2 regions of the Pseudoalteromonas sp. ND6B genome follow, and region 1 is predicted to be linked to the other one. Evidence: riboswitches for the same ligand, from Rfam matches in the RefSeq annotation. Region 1 holds a riboswitch; the other holds the start of a gene.
What was found. Region 1 has a riboswitch for lysine ahead of dapA (4-hydroxy-tetrahydrodipicolinate synthase). Riboswitches for the same ligand answer to the same signal wherever they lie in the genome.
Positions count from the first base shown of each region.

Region 2: it holds a riboswitch for lysine, as region 1 does, so the genes downstream of both, lysC (lysine-sensitive aspartokinase 3) here and dapA (4-hydroxy-tetrahydrodipicolinate synthase) in region 1, are expected to answer to the same signal.

Region 1 covers NZ_JQFL01000011.1:28,463-36,973, reverse strand. The annotation lists gene acnB (bifunctional aconitate hydratase 2/2-methylisocitrate dehydratase) at 1-373, opposite strand, end outside; gene ND6B_RS15920 (OmpA family protein) at 629-1,693, opposite strand; gene ND6B_RS15925 (protein adenylyltransferase SelO) at 2,014-3,423, opposite strand; gene ND6B_RS15930 (DNA-3-methyladenine glycosylase I) at 3,432-4,130, opposite strand; lysine riboswitch at 4,318-4,497, shown strand; gene dapA (4-hydroxy-tetrahydrodipicolinate synthase) at 4,625-5,509, shown strand; gene ND6B_RS15940 (2,3,4,5-tetrahydropyridine-2,6-dicarboxylate N-succinyltransferase) at 5,525-6,265, shown strand; gene ND6B_RS15945 (PLP-dependent decarboxylase) at 6,265-7,470, shown strand; gene ND6B_RS15950 (succinylglutamate desuccinylase/aspartoacylase family protein) at 7,476-8,511, shown strand, end outside.
Region 2 covers NZ_JQFL01000035.1:10,993-19,503, forward strand. The annotation lists gene ND6B_RS10955 (hypothetical protein) at 1-601, opposite strand, end outside; gene nhaD (sodium:proton antiporter NhaD) at 798-2,045, shown strand; lysine riboswitch at 2,144-2,316, shown strand; gene lysC (lysine-sensitive aspartokinase 3) at 2,392-3,783, shown strand; gene ND6B_RS10940 (4'-phosphopantetheinyl transferase family protein) at 3,760-4,518, opposite strand; gene ND6B_RS10935 (sodium-dependent transporter) at 4,685-6,007, shown strand; gene ND6B_RS10930 (2-hydroxyacid dehydrogenase) at 6,103-7,083, opposite strand; gene ND6B_RS10925 (glutathione peroxidase) at 7,172-7,714, opposite strand; gene ND6B_RS10920 (NAD(P)-dependent oxidoreductase) at 7,835-8,511, shown strand, end outside.

The DNA.
Region 1 (8,511 bases):
TTAATAATGTGTTCGAAAGGCCTTTTACTACAATTGGCGCTAACGCTTCGTCATCAAGTAGTTCAACCATTGGCGCAATATTGTAGCCACCGAGCATAGTACCTAGTAACTCAGCTGCTTTTTCTTTAGAAATCAACGGAGAAACAGCTTCACCTTTAGCAACAGCCGCTAAAAATCCTGCTTTAATGTAGGCTGCATCATCAACACCTGGTGGTACGCGGTTGATCAGTAGTTCTAGGATGAACTCTTCTTCACCTGCCGGTGGCGTTTTAATTAGCTCAATAAGATCAGCCGTCTGCTGAGCATCTAATGGCGCTGGTACGATACCTAACGCGGCACGTTCTTCTACGTGTTTACGATATTCTTGTAGCACAGTATTGCCCTCTTGGTGACGTTAAAGTATTCGGTGGTGTTTACTAAACACACCATAACCCAATACTTATAGTATTCTATCTGCCGATTATAAAGCTTTTGTGCATAGATTAAAATCCATCCAGTTAGGCAACTAGTTATACCGATTATTAATAATATGAATAGTGAGAAAAGTAAAACTAACTCCCATGAATACCTATTAAGCAGCCATAAAAAAACCCAGCCTAAGCTGGGTTTTTACTCAATAATGAGACTATTAACGTAATACTTTTACACGTTTAATAGATTTTACGTGTGCTTCAACGCGGCGGTTTTCAGCATGCGCTTTTGCCGTATTCGCTTCATTTTTAAGGCGTTCTTCACCTAAACCTGCCGTTGTAATGCGATCTTCTGCAATACCATCAGCAATTAGCTTTTTAGCTACTGCATCAGCACGTTTTTTAGATAACCATTTATTGTAAGACGCTTTACCTACTGCAGACGTATGACCTTCAAGAAGCACTGTTGTATCTGGGTACTCTTTTAAGAAAGTCGCTACTTCGTCAATATCATTTAAGTACTGCTGCGAAACTGACGAGTCATTGTTAGGGAATGTTACTAACAAGCTTACTGTTACTTCAGTATCTTCATAAAGTGTACAACCATCGCTACCAACAGCATCTGTCATAGGTGTATTGGCACATTTATCATCTACATCAGGGATGCTGTCTTTATCTGTATCAGCAAGTGCTACCGGCACAGGAACAATTTCTGGCTCTGGCTGTGGTGCAGGCTCAACCGGTGCTACTGGCGCCGATTTTTGACCAAAGAAGTAGTTTATACCTAATTTAGCGCCAACATCTGTGTAGCCTTTGTCTAAACCTTGGTAAACACTGGTTTCAGCATTAACAAAAAAGTTGTCTGTAACAAAGTGTCGGTAACCTACACCTGCGTTTACAAACGTGTTGTCATCAACAACATCAATATCTTTCAGACCAAATAAGCCGTAGAAAGGACCGCCACCAAAGTGGTAAAGTGCATCGATACCGTAACGTTCGCCGTCAATATCGTTGCGGTTGTTCAATACTTTGTCGTGAGCATTAAAGTCTAGGTCTGCGTACTCTAAACGCGCACTCCAGTAATCATTAAAGCGGTAGCCTAATTCAGCACCCCAGCCTGTTGACTCATTAACGTCAAGGCCAGCTTGCTCACGCATGTTTTTCCACGAAGCATCGTAATAATCGCCGAATGCACCGATGTAAAAGCCTTCTTGCTCGGCTGCGAAAGTAGATGCGCTAGTTGCAGCTAACGCAATAGCCATTGTAAGTGATTTTAATTTCATTGTTTTCTTCCCATTTTAACAACTAAAAATGTAGCTAAGCATTGCTAGCTCTTCTAACTTACCTATACAGTAACTGAGTCTTTGTTAATCAATACTTAACGCAAATATATTTTTTCAATATCTAGGATAATAAAACTAGCTCATAAAAAATGTCGATGAACACAGGCTAGCTCAAAAAGCAAACAATCGCTTTAAACCCCACACGATCACTGGCTTTTATGGAGTTATGGTATCACCCGTTCATAGTTTGCTCTATGAATGAACGTCGCTGGAGTAAAAAATGACCTTTTATATTCATTTTAAAATGCAAAAAATCATACTTAAGTACCGCAAAAAGTACGATAATTCTTATCATCTTCGGGCGGCGTTTGAAACTCTGTGGCCTGCACATGGTTTGTGTAAGGGCTCGCCATCACTTGGCTAAAACGACTGAGTAGCTCACTATCCCCATGCGTAGTGTACTGCGTAATAATATCTTCAATAATATGATTACGCGGAATCACACTTGGGTTTGCCTGTCGCATTATATTATAACTATGCTCATTAGTTCGTGTTTGCCATTGCTGCGCCCATGATACGAGTGCTGATGGTATTTGCGCTTGTCCATTTAACGATTCAGTTAACGCATTAAAAGTATTGGTATAATCAAGCTGGTGTTGTTTTAATAACCCTAGTAACTCTCCCACCAACTCATTATCTTTATCATCCGCGACTGTTAACCCTAACTTTTGCGCCCACATAGCGCTAAATTGTTGGTTAAATTGCGTTGAAAAGCCCTCAATTAAAGGCGTCATCATTGCCACCGCTTGCTCGTCATCGTCACTGATCAGCGCCATTAAACTCTCTGCTAAGCGGGCACAGTTCCAACTTGCCATGTTTGGCTGATTACCAAACGCATAACGCCCTTGTTTATCAATAGAGCTAAACACGGTATCAAAATCAAACTGGTTCATCATGGCACATGGGCCGTAATCTATGGTTTCACCACTAATTAAGGTGTTATCGGTGTTCATAACTCCATGAATAAACCCCACCCTCATCCAACTTACGACTAATTTGACTTGGTTGGCGATCACTGCAGCTAAAAAATCTAAATAACGCTGAGCGCCAGTGCTGTTAATCTCGGGATAGTGTCTTTGAATGGCTAAGTCGGCTAAGTTTTTTAGGCTAGTAACGTCACCTTGAGTGGCTAAATATTGAAACGAGCCCACCCGAATATGACTGCTGGCGAGTCGGGTTACAATAGCACCTGGTTGAGGTGGGTTGCGATAAACGGTTTCGCCACTGCCAACCACGGCTAAACAACGCGTTGTTGGAATGCCAAGCGCGTGCATAGCTTCGCTCATTACGTACTCACGAATAGCTGGACCTAATGCACAGCGGCCATCGCCTCCGCGCGAAAATGGCGTAGCACCAGCGCCTTTTAATTGCAGATCCCAAAGCTGATTTTTATCATCGCTAATCGCACCGAGCAAATGTGCCCTACCATCCCCTAGTCGCGGTGAAAAGTGACCAAACTGATGACCAGAATATCCAAGTGCCACCGCAGAAATCGCTTGGGGTTCATTACCGCTAAATATATTTGCTCGTGAATCGGCACTCACCTGTATATTAAATTGCTTAGCTAGGGGCTCATTCCATAACAATAACTGTGGCGCTGCCACTTTAGCCGGATGATCGCTAATAGCAAACCCCTCACCAATGTCGGTATACCTTGGCACTAATTTCATGATTAATCCTATTGTTGTTGGCTTATTCCTACTCGGTTGTCGCCGACACCATAAGCGACAATTAAGCTTAGCTCTTGCATGCTTAAGCCGCTTTGCTGCTGCAGTTCATTAAAGAATGCCTGCGCCGCACTTAGTGACTTTTTAGTTTGTAATCCGCCATCTATAATTTTATGGGCACGCAAATAGCTTTCTACGTCTCTTGAAAGTAAAAAAGTATCTTTTCCTAAGGCGCGCAGCGCATAAGGGCCGGTATTACCACCAAGCCTTGCACCATGCTTTTTTAAATACGCCCACAAGCCAATAATATCTCCACTTGGCCAGTTAGCAATAAACTCACTAAAGCTGCCGTATTGCTCTGCAACTTCGTGGATCATATACGCATTTTCAGTAATAGTTTTTACTTTTTTATAGTTGCGTACAATCCGCTCATCACTGGCTTTTTGCTCAAGCATATCCGGTGGCATCATCAATAGTTTTTCAACATTGAAATCCCAGAAAACCTCTCTAAATCCGGCCCACTTACTGTTGATCACCGACCAATAAAAACCACTTTGAAAAACTTTCCGAGTAAATTCTTCTAGCCAATCATCATCATTTAATGTGAGGAGTTGTTTGTTAGATAAAGGTTTTGCGAGTAACAACTTAAGCATTTTTTCAGAGCCCTTTCGCTCTACCGCTCGCTTATAAATATCACTAAATTTTTCCATCTGCTTAATACCTTACTTCGACAATAGTACTAGTGTACGAGAAAAGCAGCTAATACGTAATAACTGTCAATCAGGATGAATCTATCTATATTTAGTCACTTGACACCTAGACGGCTAAAATGGTTTAATCGCCACACTTACCCTATTACATTGTATTTGCTGATTGATTTTTCAATAGTAAGTGCAAAGGGCTGGAAGAGGTGCGTTATTCAGGTAGCGTATGTTAGGAGCGCAAACTCCATTGAGCATACGTGAGGGGAATTAACGCCGAGAGGTAACACTTTTTTGTGAAAGATTACTTCGGGCGACTAGGTTGAATCCTAGCGACTGTCACCAATAACATATTTGGTGGAGAGCTTCTGGTCTTAGTATAATAAGGCCGTGCGCCCTGTTATATAAGCCCATTCGCTCTTCGAATTATAAATACATTCAAAGAGTCAGGCACCCTAAATACCCGCCAATAACTCGACGAATGCCCTATAAGTTCGTGAGAGATGATCAACAACTTCAATATTAACAATTTCCATTTATGGACTGCGCTGATCACCCCATTTGATCAAAATGGCCTAGTTGATTACGCAACCTTAAACACCTTAGTGGCCGAACAAGAAGCCGCTAACAATGGCATTTTATTACTTGGTAGCACTGGCGAAGGGTTAGCCCTGACCCTAAAAGAACAGCAAGCCATCGTAGAGCATGTTTGCCAATTACAGCCGAGCGTCCCGCTTATGGTCGCAGTCGGTGGTAGTAACTTAAAGCAACAGCTTGAATGGGTTAATTACTGCAACCAGCTGCCTATCCATGGTTTTTTACTCGGCTCGCCTTTGTATGCCAAACCCGGTGCAGTGGGGCAAACGCATTGGTTTGAAAGCCTGCTCAATGCCAGTTCTCATCCTTGTATGCTTTATAACGTACCAGGACGTAGTGCGGTTAGCATTCCCATTGCAACCATTGAAAACCTCAAACAACATAAAAATTTATGGGCACTCAAAGAAGCCAGTGGCTGTATTTCTCAATTTGAAGCCTTTCGAAAAGCGGCGCCTGAACTAGCCATTTTTAGTGGTGACGATGCCCTCATGCCTTACTTTGCCCAAGCAGGTGCAAAAGGTTTAGTGTCGGTTGCAGCCAATGCATGGCCAGTGCAAACCCATGAGTTTGTAAAGCGCAGTTTAAGCGGCCAACACCCTAATCTTTTTGTCCAGTGGTCTAGTGCTATCAATAGCTTATTTTCAGTAGCCAACCCTATCCCAGTCAAAGTGTTAATGCATTTACAAGGGCGTATTGGCAGTCCGTATTTACGCCCACCTTTAACACACCTTGAGCTGACACACACAGATGACATTTCATCGGCAAACAACACCATTTTATCTTGGCATTAAATACAGGTTTTTATAATGAACTGGTTAGAACTATTAAATAATTTAGAAACGGGCGCGGTTCGCGCAGCAACACAAGACGAAAACGGCCAATGGCACGCTAACGTAGAAGTAAAGCAAGGCATTTTAGAAGCCTTTAAAAACGGTCAAAACACCGAGTTTGCTGGCGGTTTTGTTGATAAACATAACTTAGCGCCGCAAAGCTTTGAAGCCACAGCAGGCGTTCGCATGGTACCCGGTGGTTCAAGTGTGCGCCGTGGTGCACATGTTGCCAAAGGCACTATTATTATGCCACCTGCGTACGTAAATATTGGTGCATTTATTGACGAGGGCACTATGGTAGATAGCCACGCGCTCGTAGGGTCGTGTGCTCAAGTAGGTAAAAATGTGCATTTAAGCGCAGCGGTACAATTAGGGGGGGTACTTGAGCCCATTGGTGCCAGCCCTGTGGTTATTGAAGATGATGCCTTTATTGGTGCAGGCTGTGTGATTGTTGAAGGCGTGGTAGTTAAAAAAGGCGCGGTACTTGCTCCAGGTGTTCGCTTATCTGCAACCATCCCTGTTTATGACTGCGTAAATGAGCGCCAGCTTGATAAAGGCGAAGCAATCCCTGAATACGCGATTGTGATCCCTGGATCTCGCCCTGCGTCAAACGATTGGGCGCGTGAGCAAGGCTTAAGCATGTCGTGTGCGTTAATTGTTAAATACCGTGACGAGCAAAGTGACGCGTCATTATTGCTTGAAGAGGTTTTACGTTAATGACCTTTTTGAGCACGCCCGTTAAAAGCGCTATTGATAAGCTATCAACTGAGCTTGATACGCCCTTTTTTGTTTATGATCTTGATTCACTAAACACACATTTAACGCGTTTAGTAGCACAAACCGAGGTAAAACTCTGGTATGCAGTTAAAGCGAACCCGTTATCTAGCGTGATCCAACGCTTAAATAACGCTGGTTTTAACTTTGATGTCGCCAGTAAAGGCGAGCTTGAGCAAGTCCTTGCTCAAGGAATTAACAGTGGACGCGTGCTCAACACGGGGCCTGCAAAAAGCCCTAAACAAATTAAGCACTTTATTGCGCGTGGCGTACGTACCTTTGTGGCCGAAAGTCTCAATCAGGTACGTTGGCTCAACGAACAAGCGATTGCTCAGCAGTGCCAGTTGCAGGTTTTGCTGCGTGTTCAATTACGCTGGCCCGAGGGTGATAAAAACCCGCTAGGGGGCGATAGTCTTACTCCATTTGGCTTAGGGTGCGACGAGTGGCAGGCGCTAAATACCAGTGACTACTGTGCACTTAATTTTGACGGTCTGCATATTTTTCAGTGGGGCAACATGCTTAGCAGCGACAAACTCGCTGAGCTGTGGACACAAATGATTACGCCGTTAAGGCAACTTGCTGAGGATTTAAATATTAACCTCAAGGTGCTGGATTTAGGTGGTGGTTTAGGTATTCCCTATACGCTTGATACGCCCACTCTAAGTTGGGATGCACTCATAGAGGCGCTTGCAAAAATTAAATGCGATGCGGGGGTTACTGAGCTATGGATGGAACTAGGTCGCTACGCTGTAGGCGAATGCGGCCACTACGCCACACCTGTTGTTGAGCGCAAACTAAATTACGGCCAACAACAGGTGATTATGAGCGGCGGCATTAATCATTTATTGCGCCCTGCGGTCACCAGTCAAGATTTCCCTGCGCGTTTATTACGAGATTCAAACGCAGCAAATCAAGCAATGAGCCTATACGGCCCCTTATGTACTGCACTTGATTGCTTAGGAGAGCACCAATTACCCAGTGATTTAAATGAGCAAGACTGGCTAGTATTTAGTCAATGCGGTGCCTACGGTTTTACCGAAAGTATGCCGTACTTTTTATGTCATGAGCTGGCCGGTGAATATGTTATACACAATGGCGTATTGAGTTGCGTGCGACAAGCAGAAGATGCAAGCCACTACTTGAGGTAAAAAAGATGAATAACACCACAGCTATAAGCCAAGAAAACATTGTAGTTGGCGAAGTCGCAAACGGACTACCACTGACTATTCCTGTGTATCGTTTAAAAGGCGATGGCACCGGCCCAAGTGTGTATGTACAAGCAAATATGCATGGCGCAGAAGTGCAAGGCAACGCGGTAATTTACCAATTACTTGAGCAACTAAAAACACTTAATTTAAAAGGTGATATTACCTTAGTTCCTTACGCTAACCCCATTGGCTGTAATCAAAAGTCGGGGGAATTTACCCTTGGCCGATTCGATCCCATTACGGGGACTAATTGGAATCGCATGTATCACTGCAATAATAAACTTGCGACCCAGTTTGCACAGCAGTTCAGCGATGCCGATGATAAGATTCTGAAAACAGCCTTTAAAGCCGCGTTAATTAATGACGTTGAGCAACAACTCAACGGCCCTGATTATCGTTTAACAACGGGGAAACGGATTGCGCTAAACTTACAAAAATTGGCGCATCAAGCAGATATAGTTTTAGATTTACACACCGGCCCTATTTCTAGTCAGCACTTATATTGCCCTGAGTATGCGACCGATAGCGCGCGTTACTTTAATATTCCCCATGTGCTGGTTATTCCTAATGACTTTGATGGCGCAATGGATGAAGCAAGCTTTTGTCCATGGTGGCAGCTTAGTGAGCAACTTGCTCAGCAAGGGCGTGAATTTAACGTGCAAGTTGAAGCCTTTACGGTAGAGCTTGGCAGCCAAGAAAAAATCGATTTAAGAGCGGCACTAGACGATGCCAATAGTATTTTAAGTTATTTAAATCATAAGCAAGTATTTGTTGATGCCCCCTACAAGCCAAAATTGATGACAAGATATGGCTGCCAACTAAATGATTATATCGCTTATTACGCCCCCATGGGTGGCATGGTCGAATACCTAGCACCTCTTGGCGGGCATGTTAAAGCTGGAGAACCCATTGCTAAAATACTGCGAATGGAGCGCTATTTAAGCGAACAACCGCTGCAAACTCTAAGCTTTGATCTCGATG
Region 2 (8,511 bases), on a different contig from region 1:
CAATAAGGGTAAAGCAGGCATGAAAGTCGCCTCTAATATCCACCATTTCCAGCATGGGTTCTATATACTCATCAAACGCTTCTATCACGGCTTTATAGCGTTTTTGTAGCGACTGCACCGCATTATTAGATTTGGCTTGCTCAACAATATTTAAAATAGCGTTTTCGTTGTGTAAAAACAGTTTGATTATTTTACGCACCCGATCATCCATAATACGGCTAAAGCGGCGTAAATCATCAAAATCTTCCATTTCACCGGCATTGAATAGCCGATTACCTAAACGGGCCAAATCATCAACCAAGACATTAATTTCTTGTGCTAAGCCTAAATGTTCTTCTTGCAGTAAAAAGGTGGCAAAGTCGGCAATGGCGCGGTTAATTTCCAGTTGTGACGATTTAGCCAGCGGAATAATAATTTCTTGATTCAATAACCGGTTGGTTTCTTTATAAATACGCTCATTATTCCACGTGGGTTGCTTTTGCTTAATGGCATTTTGAAGATCTTTAATACTAAAGTCGGCCATTTTAAAGCGCTTAAATAATAGCTCTAATACACCCCAGTGTTCATTTAGGGTATTAAGTAGCTTTTTAGCTGGGATCATAAGGCGTTGCAACTTCCTAGTATTCGTTATTTTATATTTCTCGAACTTATATGGTATTCGTTTTTGCGACGATTTAATAATAGTTTTTACACCCGCTTAGTGATAGTATCCGCGCCGAATATAGGCACATAGAGTTTGTGGGTATATTTTTTACATGGTTTCAATTTTTACTTAACCCCGAAGGTTGTTTAATATCATGGTTTCCTCGATTATCCTGACGCTGATAGCGATTGCATTTTTGCTTATCGTTATTGAGGATGTGATCCACGTAAACAAAGCAAAAACGACATTATTTTTTGGTACACTTTGTTGGATTATCTCCTTTATTTTTCCTCTTAATGGGCAAAGCCCCGAAACGATTCAAACCCTCCTAGACCACAATATTTTAGAAATTGCTTCTTTATGGCTGTTTTTAATGGCCGCAATGACCTTTGTTGCCTATTTAAACTCTAAAGGACTTATCGAAAATGTTGTGAACCGGATTATGCCAACCAGCATTAGTGAGCGTAAGCTGATGTTTTTGGTGGGGTGTTTTGCGTTTTTATTTTCATCTATTTCAGACAACGTTACGGCCACGCTAATATCACTGGCAGTGATTATGTCATTAAAACTTGAAGCCAAAAAGTTAGTTAAGTACGCCACGCTTATTGTATTTGCTGTAAACTCCGGTGGTGTATCACTTATCACGGGTGATGTAACCACACTTATGATTTTCCTTGATGGTAAAGTATCAATTAGCAATTTATTACTGTTAATTGTGCCTGCGTTACTAAGTGTATTATTACTCGCTACTTTGTTATCAATTGGCATGAATAAGCAACTCGAGTTTAAAAAAACTAAATTTAAACGTATTGAAAAAACCGACATAACCATTGCGGTTATTTTCTTCACTACGGTTATTGCTACGCTTACATTGAGTGTTTTATACAGTGTACCGCCTCTGCTTACTTTTTTATTGGGTTTATCTATTATGTTTTTAGTCGCGCAATTTTTAATGCGCAAAAAAGACATCAACAAAGATATGATCGATTTTATACGCGACATAGAGTACGACACCTTATTGTTTTTCGTGGGTGTGTTACTGCTTGTTGGTGCGTTAAAAGAAGTTGGGGTACTGAGCCAATTTACTAATTTGTATACGGTAATGGCGCCAGAGTACGCAAACTACTTAATGGGTATTTTATCGGCCGGTGTTGATAACGTGCCACTAACGGCTGCGTTACTAAAAGCCGACATTGTAATGAGTCAACAGCATTGGTTGTCGTTTACGTATGCAACCGGTGTGGGTGGTTCAATGCTGATCATTGGTTCGGCGGCTGGTATTATTGCTATGAGTAAGGTTAAAGAACTTACGTTTGCAAGTTACCTTCGTTTGTCGTTGTATTTGTTAGTGTGTTACACCTTTGGTTATGTTGGCTCTTACTTTATGGGTAGTTTTATTTGATTTTATAATAAAACGACTTGACAGCTAGACGTCTAAACGATAACTTTCAAAGCCGCACTCTTAGTGCGGTTTTGTTTTATTAGCCACAGGTTAATAATACATTCAGAAGAGGTGCGATACTTAGGTACTTAATGTGAGGCAACGACAGCCTGCGACCATTAAGGAGGGAAGTACTCGCCGAGGAAAATAATGGGTCGTTACCATTGTTTTTCGGTTTATGGGGCTGAATCCTCAAAACTGTCACCAATTTAGGTGGAGAGCTTCTGGCAGTAGATTTTTCTTATCTTTATTTCCTGCCAAGTTCTTCTTGTTTTATTGCGGTTTGGATGCCGCGAAAGGAGACGAAATGACTACCCAATCAGTGCCACATAGTTCACAGTGCACAAAATCAGATTACATTGTTGCCAAATTTGGTGGCACCAGCGTTGCTAACTTTGAGGCCATGAGCCGTTGTAGCGAAATTATCGTAAACGATAAAAATGTACGTATTGTTGCAGTAAGCGCAAGTGCCGGAGTGACTAATCATTTAGTGGAGCTTTGCAAAGCGGGTATTGAAGCCGCTAAGCGCCAACAGCATATTGATGGTGTCCTTGCGATTCAGCAGGCTATTTTAAATGATCTGTCGTTAGATGAGGATTTAGCCATTGGGTTTAATCAAACGCTAGATGCATTTCAAACGTTGGCGGCACAAACACTCAATACTGAGCAGCAGTTCGATGAGCTACTTAGCTTTGGCGAGCGTTTATCGTCGTACTTATTTACCCAAGTACTAAGATTAAAGGGTTTAAATGCCACTCGTTTTGATGTGCGCCAGGTGCTTAAAACCGATAGCCAATTTGGTAAAGCAACACCAAATGTGGCCGCCACAGCGCAAGCCGCTAAAACACATTTAATTCCGCTGCTTGATGATAGCGTTATTGTGACCCAAGGGTTTATTGGTAGCGATGCAAACAATTTAACGACCACGCTCGGTAGAGGCGGCTCAGATTATAGCGCTGCACTGCTTGCTGAGGCTATTAACGCTAAAAGTGTGCATATTTGGACTGACGTAGTGGGTATTTTTAGCACCGATCCTCGTTTGTGTGTAAAAGCCACTCCTATTGCGCGTTTAAGTTTTGATGAAGCAGCAGAAATGGCGACCTTTGGCGCTAAAGTGCTGCACCCAGCTACAATTTTGCCTGCTAGTCGCAGCCATATTAATGTGTTTGTTGGCTCAAGCACAGAGCCAGAGCGTGGTGGTACGTGGATTGAACGTGAAAAATCGCAACTACCTGGTATTCGTGCGGTAACACAACGTAAAAATCAAATATTATTAACCCTTAAAAGCCCAGAAATGTTATTAGCCAGTGGCTTTTTAGCACGTATCTTTACTATTTTAAGTGAATGTAATATTTCGGTAGACTTGGTTACCACCTCTGAAATTAGTGTAGCAATTACCCTTGATAATGCGCCTAATGCATCACGCCCAGAGCTAGATCAAGCATGCTTAGATAAACTCGCTGAGTTTTGCCATGTATCGGTTGAAAACAATTTAACGCTGGTAGCGTTAATTGGCTCTGAAATTGTTTTGCGCCAACATGAAATGAATTTAATGAAAGTATTAAGTGACTTTAATATTCGACTTATTTGCCATGGTGCGAGTAAACACAACCTGTGTTTTTTAGTTGAGCAAAGTGAATCTGATGCTGTGGTTCAAGCTATTCATAGTCGATTACTAGAAAGTGATTGCGCTGCGTAAATCGTTAATAGTTATTATTGAGCACCGCCAGTCGGTGCTTTTTTTTGCCACAACGCTAATATCAAACATGTCGTTATGTGCTCCAACCACGGTATTGCTGCAAGCTGTAAGCTGAGTGTTATTAAGTTCGTTAAACACATTAGGGCTTAATAATTGAGCAATGGGGCGGCTGGTGGCTTTAGCCAGCGCTTCTTTTAATGTCCAAATCCTAAAAAAATGATGTGCTTGAGTTGTTATGTTATCTGAATCGGTTATTAAGCTCAATTCGGCTGGGTGGTAAAAGTGCTTAGCGAGTTTATTAAAAGGGCGCTTTAAACTAATTTTTTCAATATCAAAGCCAAATTGAGTTGATGCTACATTTAACGCTGCACCTACAAAACCATGAGAATGAGAAATACAGCAACTGATCACGCCTGTTGTATTTTTAATATGTAATTCTAATTTACTGTTATCGGGGTTAAATTCAGAACTAATATCACACAGCTTTAATGATGCATAAGAAGAACAAGCGGTTTTTACTAGGTATTTAAGCACTAAACGTGTGGCTAAATATTCTTGTTTAGCCTGTGGATTTTTACGCCGATTAATAACATTGAGCTCAAAAGGGCTTAAATAGTGGGGTAAATCAAATTCACCCACATTGAGGGTGGTTGCGTTAAGCAACGCAATGCAATGGCTGTTATTTGCTAAAGCGGGCGTGGCTTTTAGCTGGTTTTCAAAGTAAGTTACACTCATCATTGCTCGTTATAAATGACGACCGATTACATATTTATTACCCAAAGCTGGATAGTTTGTGAGCGGTTGTTAGTTGTTGTGAGCGCTAAGTACATTTTTATTACTCAGCCGCTCTTAAATATGGTTTAATTCGCATTCGTTAAAATAATAACAGATTTGTAGGTGTATGGCACAAGTGCGTGATGGTTTTCAAAGTCGACTAGGTTTTGTATTGGCAGCAGCCGGTGCAGCGGTAGGTTTAGGTAATATATGGGGTTTTCCTACGCAGGCTGCTAATCATGGTGGCGGCGCATTTTTACTGGTTTACTTTATCGTTATTTTTTTGCTGGCGTTACCTGCTTTGTACACCGAGCTGTATTTAGGTTACAAAGCCCAAGCTAACCCTGTTAAAGCGCTAAGCCAAGCATGGCAAGATCATGCCCCTAAAGTGGGAGCCGCAGCAGGCTATATTGGCCTTGCCGGTGCCATCGTTATGTTAAGTTTTTACTCAATTGTGGCCGGTTGGATGCTTTCCTACGCTATAGAGCCTATAAGTAGCTTTTTTGGCTTGCATAGCTTGAGTGAGTTTTTACATAGCGACTCTATGTTACGTAATTTTATTTTTACGCCGCTTATGCTTATTTTAACCGCCAGTATTATTTTAAAAGGGGTGAAGTCGGGAATAGAAACCTGGTCACGCCGTTTAATGCCGCTTTTACTTGTTCTCCTTATTGGGCTTATTATTTATATTGCAACGTTAGATGGCGCAAGCGAAGGGTTTGCTGCTTATTTAGTGCCTGATTTTAGCAAAATACTCGACCCTGATTTAATTATTGCCGCAATGGGACAGGCGTTCTTTTCGTTGTCGCTTGGGGTAGGCTGTATGATGATTTACGGCTCATATTTAAAACCTGGTGCTAACTTACCAAAATTAACCGCAAGTGTTGCGCTACTTGATACCAGCGTGGCGTTTTTAGCGGGCTTATTAATAATTCCGGCTATTTATGTTGCCCAGTACAATGGCGTTGAAGTATTTAATAACGGTAAATTAATTGGTGAGGGGCAACTTATTTTTGCCATATTACCTGAGCTATTTGGCACTATGGGTGAAATTGGTTTATTGGTTGGCTTATTATTTTTCGTATTGATGTCGATAGCTTCAGTTACCTCAACTATTTCGTCAACTGAGATCCCTGTGGCATTTTTGGTTGAAAACCACAGTGTAGATAGAACCAAAGCAACTTGGGCAGTCAGTGCTGTTGTGCTTATTTGTGCCAGTACCATTATTTTAAACTTTGATTGGTTATTTGGTTTAGTGATTATGGTATTTACCCAATACCAATTGCCGTTAATGGGGCTTTTTTACTTTATAACGGTAGGCTGGTTATGGCAACGTGGTAATAAACTGCACAAGGCAAGTAGTGGGCCGCACTATTGGTTTGCACAATATATTCGCTTTGTGTGTCCTGTACTTATGACCTTAGTATTTGCAAATGTAGCGTTTGGTTAAAAACTTTTAAACGCGAATTTAAAAATGCAGTTTTAAAAAGCGAACTATTGGGAGTCACCCCAAAGTTCGCTTTTTACAGTTTAAATGACTTGGTATTACAATACTTGATTGGTTAGCGTTTGCCCTTGAGCAAGCTCGTTTGCATTTTGTAATGTTATATTAGCGATTTCGGTTAGAGCTTCTTGAGTAAAAAAGCCTTGATGCCCTGTTATTATCACATTTCTAAAACTCACTAAACGAGAGAATATATCGTCTTGATTTATTTCGTCACTGTGGTTTTTAAAAAACAGTTCTGATTCTTGTTCGTACACATCAAGCCCTAAGTACCCCAGTTTTTGTGATTTAAGTGCTTTAATACACGCTTGGCTGTTTACCAGCGCACCGCGAGAAGTATTAATGAGCATGACCCCGGTTTTCATTTTATTAAATGCAGCGTCATCGATTAAATGATGCGTATCTTCGCTCAGCGGGCAGTGCAGTGAAATTATATCGCTTTGGGCAAGTAGGGTATTTAAATCGGTAATAGTGTAATTGCCTGGTTTTGCAAAAGGGTCGCACACTAAAACGTTAGCGCCAAAACCATTTAAAATGTTACACAGTGCCAAGCCTATTTTACCGCAGCCTATAATCCCTATGGTCTTGTTATGTAAGTTAAACCCAAGTAAGCCATTTAAATCAAAGTTGTCTTCGCGCACGCGGTTATAAGCTTTGTGTGTTTTACGACTGAGGGTAAGCATAAGGGCAACACAATGCTCCGCTACTGCCTCAGGGCTGTAGGCGGGTACGCGTAATACGCTGAGGTTATGCTGTTTGGCAACAGGCAAATCAACGTTATTAAACCCCGCACAGCGTAATAAAATAGCGCTAACACCCAATGTGGCAAGTTGCACAATCACTGCTTTATCTACTGTATCGTTGACAAATACGCACACAGCGTCAAAGTTTTTAGCTAATATTGCCGTCTGCGCCGATAAACTTTGCTCAAAATAAGTAATAGTGATGTTAGAAAAGCCATTTAAACTTTGCTCAAAAAAAGGTCGCTCATATTTCTGAGCACTAAAAAAAGCAATATCCATTAACTAGCTCCAAGTAATCAATTATTTTATTACCATAAACTATTCTTACTATAGATGCTTCACTCTTGTTGTTTTAATTACGACAGGATTATTTTAATACAGCCGAACGGACTCCTAAACGAGCGGTCGTCGGTTTTATAACGGGCACTGATTCTAAGCAGCTTGTTATTACATTATGTAATGACTCCGGTTTAGTTCGCGGTGCATAGCGAGCAACCAGCTGCCCTTGTGCATTAACTAAAAACTTAGTGAAGTTCCATTTTATTGCTCGGTTTTGTGCAATACCTCGTGTATGAGACTTTAAATAACTAAACAGTGGATGCGTATCTGGGCCATTTACCATGACCTTATTAAACACCTCAAAATTAATTGAAAAATGTTTTTGATAATAGTCTTTAATGGCCATTCCCTCTAATGGCTCATTTTTATCAAATTGATTACACGGAAAGGCTAAAATAGTAAACCCATCGTTTTTGTATTGTTGATATAGCTTTTCTAGCGCGCATAATTGCGCAGAAAAATGACATTTACTGGCGGTATTAACAATAAGAACCGTTTTTCCTTTTAGCTGACTCAAAGAAAAATCATCGTTATTACAAAGTGGTGCGTTAAATTGATAAATACTATCCATAGATTACCTACCTAATTTCCGTATGAGGGAAATTTTAAAAGACTTTCATTCGCTTTTTTAGCGGCCGATTGACATAATCGAGCTTATGTTTCTAAGTTATCAGTTAAATAGGTCATTTTTATGTCAGTAAAAATTGCATTTATAGGTTTAGGCGTAATGGGTTACCCAATGGCAGGGCATCTAGCAAAAGCGGGGCACAGCGTATGTGTTTATAACCGCACAGCAGCTAAAGCACAAAAATGGGTTGAAGATTTTAACGGCAGTTTTGCACCTACCCCGCGTGAAGCTGCAAGTGGTGCCGATATGGTATTTATGTGTGTTGGCAATGACGACGACTTACGGTCAGTGGTATACGGCGATGATGGCGTTTTAGCTGGTATGGACAAAAACACGATTTTAATCGATCACACAACTACTTCTGCTGAGGTAGCGCGTGAAGTTGCGGCAAAAGCGGCTTTACAGCATATCGACTTTATTGATGCGCCAGTATCGGGCGGTCAAGCAGGTGCTGAAAACGGGGTATTAACCGTAATGGCTGGTGGCAACGAAGCGGTATTTGCTAAAGCACAACCTATCATGGCGGCGTTTAGCCGTTTTAGCCAGTTATTAGGGGAAGTTGGATCTGGACAATTATGTAAAATGGTCAACCAAATTTGTATTGCTGGTGTAGTGCAAGGCTTAGCTGAGGGCTTACATTTTGCTAAACAAGCAGGGCTTGATGGCGAAAAAGTAATAGAAACCATTTCTAAAGGCGCAGCTGGTTCGTGGCAAATGGAAAACCGCTACAAAACAATGTG